DNA from 2 places in the Paenibacillus sp. J31R120 genome. Region 1 is predicted to be linked to the other one. Evidence: predicted binding sites of a transcription regulator. Region 1 holds the regulator's gene; the other holds the start of a gene.
What was found. Region 1 encodes LexA, which represses DNA repair genes until DNA is damaged. Its sites were predicted from a motif close to CGAACATATGTTCG; they were not measured.
Positions count from the first base shown of each region.

Region 2: the regulator LexA is predicted to act here: its motif matches at 1,240-1,253, upstream of recA (recombinase RecA).

Region 1 is NZ_JBWDNN010000003.1:270,416-273,568, forward strand. Features, by position in the region: gene lexA (transcriptional repressor LexA) at 1,115-1,735, shown strand; gene AC0YNW_RS13605 (YjfB family protein) at 1,898-2,074, shown strand; gene AC0YNW_RS13610 (hypothetical protein) at 2,187-2,384, opposite strand; gene AC0YNW_RS13615 (ABC transporter ATP-binding protein) at 2,519-3,153, opposite strand, start outside.
Region 2 is NZ_JBWDNN010000001.1:946,218-949,370, reverse strand. Features, by position in the region: gene AC0YNW_RS04385 (RecX family transcriptional regulator) at 1-53, opposite strand, end outside; gene recA (recombinase RecA) at 118-1,170, opposite strand; gene AC0YNW_RS04375 (competence/damage-inducible protein A) at 1,407-2,654, opposite strand; gene pgsA (CDP-diacylglycerol--glycerol-3-phosphate 3-phosphatidyltransferase) at 2,780-3,153, opposite strand, start outside.

The sequences.
Region 1 (3,153 bases):
ATATTTAACTAGAATCCATGGTTTATATATGTCTACCTTAAATTATGAAAGTGAGGTTGTAAAAAAATAGAAATAGTGTCTTGGGGCTGCTTTGCAGTGAGCGTAGCTTTCATTATAAATCGCTAGACAGGATCCCTTAATCCGTTATGGGCAAGGCGGTCGTCTTCCTTATCACAATAGGAGTTGCTCCGTTTTGGCATGACACAGGATTCATTCCTACCAAAGCTGAGGGAACTGATTCTCGACATCATCGTTCCCACACTGCCCGAACATGCTATTCTCGATTTGGATTCGTCTGTTGAAACGTTTTTGGTAATCTGCACGACTCCTCTGTTGGCGTCAATCATCATATCAATGCCATGCTTCGATCAGGCAATACAGGCAGTTCTAGTGATATCCTTCCATTTACCATGCAGACGTTAAAGCATCTAGATGAACGAAAAGTCAGCTATGTAGGTTTTGGCGACGAAGATTTCTACGACTATTGGGAGTTGCAATCTATTGGATATGTCGGCAAACTGAAGTGGACCAAACTTCTTGCCTAGCATATGCCTGCTAACATTGGACACACCTCGTCGAATAAGATTGGGTCATTGAAGGTATCGTCTTCTTGTGCTACTAAGCAACAAGTTGGGACAATACAAGGCAGGTCGTTGTTATCAGCAAGATACAACATACGACGACGATCATCCTCAGTTCGAATTTGACCTGTTCTGGCAGTATGAAGGGGTAGTCACCATTAGGGCGTGAGAGCCATGACATATAGCGTTTCTTCAATCAATGTTGCTCAAACTGCTGGCTAACAATCTATTTGAGCGTTTCAAGCTGAAATGTTGCGATCAGGTACATCGATCTTTTACAATTCAGCGCTCTCGGAGTGCTACCATTGTTAACGCTGCATAGTCTTGGTTAAAGTTTCCGATTATTCAAACAAGACGTCAATTTAGCTTTTTGCGGGTACAGTTGATTACATATACTCAACTACTTTAATTTGGCTAGAATACACTAAAGTTCGATACTAAAATACGAACCTTTGTGCTTAAGAACTTATGTTTGTACGAACTTCGGTTCTGTGTTATAATTTGACACAATAAGAAGAATGGAGATGATGTACGTGTCGAAGCTGTCCAAACGGCAACATTCGATCCTTGAATTTATCAAGCAGGAAGTTCGGGAGAAGGGTTACCCGCCCTCCGTTCGGGAAATCGCAGAAGCCGTTGGTCTGCTGTCCAGTTCCACCGTTCACGGCCATCTGGACAGGCTGGAGAAGAAAGGCTTCATCCGCCGCGACCCTACCAAGCCTCGCGCTATCGAGATCCTGAACCAAGACGACAATGACAACGTCATTCCGTTTCCAGTCGCGCAAGTGCCGATCGTGGGCAAGGTTACCGCCGGCATTCCGATTACGGCTACGGAGAACATAGAGGATTATTTCCCCCTTCCTTCCCATTATGTGGGGGACAGCAAGGTCTTTATTCTTAACGTTATCGGCGAAAGTATGATTGAAGCGGGCATACATAATGGCGACTACGTCATCGTTCGCCAGCAGCAGACGGCGAACAACGGCGAGATCGTTGTTGCAATGACGGAGGATGATGAGGCAACCGTCAAGACGTTCTATAAGGAGAAGGATCATATCCGTCTCCAGCCAGAGAACGCTACGATGGAGCCAATCCGCCTGAAGAACGTCACGATTCTCGGCAAGGTCATCGGATTGTTCCGCGATATTCACTAATTTACACAAGAAGAAGGCTGCTGGAATGAATGATTCATTCCAGCAGCCTTTTATTATAAAAGATATTATCTTAAATCCTCCACCCTTCGTTCACCACACTGCCGAATCGTACCTTCATCCTTACAGGTCAGTTGCCGATATAGCTAGTAGGAGGTGTATAACTTGGATATTGGCGCATTATCGATAGCATTAGGCCAATCAAAGCTGGCCCAATCCGTAGGCATCAAGATGCTTAGCATCGCCAAAGGACAAGCTGAACAGCAAGGACAACAGCTGGCAGACATGATCGGCAAGAGCCTCGACCCTAATCTCGGTCAAAACTTGGATCTTCGAGCGTAATGAATCAACCCGCGATGTTTGCGGGTTTTTCTTTTGGTTTCCTTTTTCAGTTGAAGTACCCTAGACCAATGTCTGACTCCGTCTTGCCAAAACTAACCCGTATCTCTTCCTGCTACGCTTTACCGGCTTGTTTGGAGACTTCCACATCCACCACATGATCCTCATTAAAGATACGCATAGCCCCAGCCGAGTAGCAATAAGCTTTGAATTGCTTGCCCTTTACCGAAATAATCCGCACATCACGAATCGATACATTTCTCTTCCTGTCGATGTAGATGAGCTGTACAACTTTTCCGAGAAATCTCTCCATGCCAATCACCGCCTGAACGAATGTATGTTCTCATTATATCCAAAACATACGTTCGTGTCACATGAAGTTTTTAACTATTTTCAGCCGTTAATCGCAAGACGTGAGGCCAGCTGAAAAAGGAGCAGCACCGGCGGTTACACGCCAAGCGCCTGCTCCTCCCATTCCTTCGTATACCAGCCCGCTTGCTTGCGGAACATCGCAGCGTACTCGCCATTCCGGCTCATTAATGCATCATGATGGCCCTCTTCCACAAGACGGCCATCCTTTAGCACCAGAATACGATCTGCAAACCGGCAGCTGCCAAGCCGATGAGTAATAAAAACCGATGTTTTGCCACTCGTTAACTTCATCAGGTTCTCAAAGATAGCCGCTTCGGTCATGGGATCAAGCGAAGCAGTAGGCTCGTCCAATACAATGAGCTCAAACTCCCGGTAGAAAGCCCGATTCAGCGCGATACGCTGCCATTGACCATAGGACAGCTCATGGCCGCCGTCGAATTGAACACCAAGGACAGTATCCCATCCCTGGGGCAGCTTATCGATAAAGGAAGCGGTATTCGCTTCTTCGCTGGATGTCTGAAGCTTGTCCCGGTTGCTCAGGTCGCTGATTGCTCCTAAACCAATATTCTCCCATACGGGAAAGGGAAACTGGACAAAGTCTTGAAAGATCGCGCTCATGCGGCTTCGAAGGCTGTCGGAAGTTAGATGCGCATACGCTATCCCGTCAACTGCAATGGAGCCTTTGTCCGGAGCGTATAATCCAAGCAAGC
Region 2 (3,153 bases), on a different contig from region 1:
TTGACTGTCCCTATGATCCACCCGTCTTCATGGTCTATCCGGTCCATGCCCATGGTTACTTACCTCCCAATACAAAAACGTCGCCGCTCCCCATGGAGAGCGGCGAACGCGATACAATTATTCTTCGTCGAAATCCAGATCGTCCTCATCTTCATCAGCGGAGAAATTAGCTGGCGTAGCGGTTGCGGACAGGTTGCTGGCCTCCCGGATTTGCTTCTCGATTGCAGCCGCAAGCTCTTTGTTATCTTTCAAAAATTGCTTGGCATTCTCACGTCCTTGGCCTAGACGTTCACCGCTATACGAGAACCAGGCGCCGCTCTTCTGAACAATATCCTGCTCTACGCCGATATCAATCAAGCTGCCTTCCCTGGAGATGCCTTCACCGTACATGATGTCGATCTCGGCTTGCTTGAACGGAGGCGCAACCTTGTTCTTCACGACCTTGATACGGGTACGGTTGCCGACCATATCATTGCCTTGTTTCAGCGTCTCGATGCGACGTACGTCCAGACGCACGCTGGAATAGAACTTAAGTGCGCGTCCGCCCGGTGTCGTCTCCGGATTGCCGAACATGACGCCGACCTTCTCACGCAACTGGTTGATAAAGATAGCGATCGTCTTCGACTTCGAGATAGCGCCGGACAGCTTCCGAAGCGCTTGCGACATCAAACGGGCCTGCAGGCCGACGTGAGAGTCACCCATGTCGCCTTCGATCTCCGCCTTCGGCACGAGCGCCGCAACGGAGTCAATTACGATAATATCGACTGCGCCGCTTCGCACAAGCGCTTCCGCGATCTCAAGGGCTTGCTCGCCCGTATCCGGCTGCGAAAGCAGCAATTCGTCAATGTTGACGCCCAGCTTGCTGGCATAAAGGGGATCCAGCGCGTGCTCCGCGTCGATGAAAGCGGCTTGTCCGCCGATGCGTTGTACTTCTGCAATGGCATGAAGGGCAACGGTCGTCTTACCTGACGATTCCGGTCCGTATACTTCAATTACCCTGCCTCTCGGCAATCCGCCGATGCCGAGCGCGATATCTAGAGCAAGCGAGCCGCTAGGCACGGTCTCAACCTGCATGTGTGTCGATTCACCCAATTTCATAATGGAGCCTTTGCCAAATTGCTTCTCAATTTGACGTAGTGCGTTATCTAATGCTGCGCGACGATCCGCCAACCCACTCACATCCTTCACTATTTATACTAGTATGATACCTTATTTCGGACTGGTTGCCAATAGTTTTTTCGAACACACATTCGTAATTTTTGTTCTCACGCCCTCCCCTCCACTCCCATCCAGCGGCGAAGAAGACATAAAAAAACCGCAGCAAAGTAATCTTCGCCACGGTTCTTCCGGTAATTAGGACTAATTATATCGTCTGTCTCGACATTTGACAACAAAAATTTCACTTTTTATGCTTGCAGGGCAAGCCAGAGCCGGTACAGCGCCGCCTTCACAGCGCGCAGTCGGATCATAGAGCGACCGCCGCTCAGCTTCGCCGTATAGACCACCGGATCCTTGCCCCGCTCCGCTACCGCGAAATAGACGAGTCCGACAGGCTTGCCTTCCGATTCCGCAGGTCCCGCTACGCCGGTCAGCGAAACGCCGAAGTCGGCATCGGACATCAGCCGGACGTTCTCGGCCATCATAGCTGCCGTAGACTCGCTGATTGCCCCAGGTGCCTCCGGGCCTTCAAGCTGGGTCATCGGGATTCCGAGCAGCTTGTTCTTCATGACGTTCGTATAGGTGACAACGCCTCCTACGAACTCTCCGCTGCTGCCAGGCACGTTCGTGACGAGCTCGGCGAACAATCCGCCGCTGCAGCTCTCAGCGCTTGCCAGACGGCGTCTGGAGCTTCTGAGAAGCCTTATAATCGCCTCTTCGATTGGAATGTCCGTTTGGGCATAGAGATGCTCCCCGATGCGTTCCTTAATCGCATCGACGGTGGCATCAATCTTCTTATCCGCCTCTGCGGAAGTCCGTGCCTTCGTCGAGACGCGTACCGACACCTCGCCTTCCTTCGCATATGGAGCGATGGTGGGGTCTTCCTGACCTTCAATCAGGTCCAGCAGCTTCGCCTCCAGATTGGACTCGCCGATTCCGGCGAACTTCAACAGACGCGAGAACAACGGCACCTCCTCGCCCAGCATGGAACAGATCCAGTCCTGAGCCGGTCCTTCCAGCATCGGCTTCATCTCTCTTGGCGGACCGGGAAGCAGCACATACAGGGTACCGTCCGCTTCCAGGGCGTTCCCAACCGCAAGTCCGGTCGAATTATGAAGCGGCTCGCTTCCTTCGATCATATGCGCTTGCCTGCGGTTGCTCTCGACCATCGCCATCCCTCTGGATGAGAACATCTCTTCTATAACAGCCATAGATGGCTCATGGATGATCAGATTGCGATTCAAGTATTGTGCCAGCACATCTTTCGTCAGATCGTCCTGGGTCGGTCCCAGGCCTCCTGTGAACAACAGCAGATCGGCGCGTCCACGTCCGATTTCAATCGCCTGCCTTAACCGGCCGGCATTATCCCCGACCACCGTCTGGAAATAAACATCAATGCCAAGCTCGGCGAGCTTCTGGGATATCGCCTGCGCATTCGTATTTACAATTTGTCCAAGGAGCAGCTCCGTCCCCACCGCAATAATCTCCGCCTTCATCGTTGCCCCCTTCTCCAGCCGTGCGGCTGATATGAATCATGATAGGAAGAGCACTCTCCCGGGTATGGGAAAGTGCTCTCTTTCGACTTAAACCTGTTCGCCCGAAAACAGCGAACCAGACCAGGTTATTCAACCGGTATAAGATGCTTGTTCTTCACAAAATAATCAATGCCGGAATAGACCGTTATAATGGCAGCCGCCCAGCTTGCAATCAAATCGAACGGAAAATCGATCAGCGCAAACGGGAAATTGTTGATCAAGAGCGCAATAATCATTGTGATCTGAATGGCTGTCTTCCATTTGCCCCAGGCACTTGCGGCCATGACGGAGCCTTCCAGCAATGCGATTTGACGCAAGCCGGTCACAGCAAACTCTCGGCTAATAATAACGATGGCGATCAGCGCGTTCAGCTTGTCCATCTCTACAAGCGAGATTAGCACAGCTGCTACCAGCAGCTTATCGGCCAGCGGGTCAAGCAGCTTGCCAAGATTCGTCACGA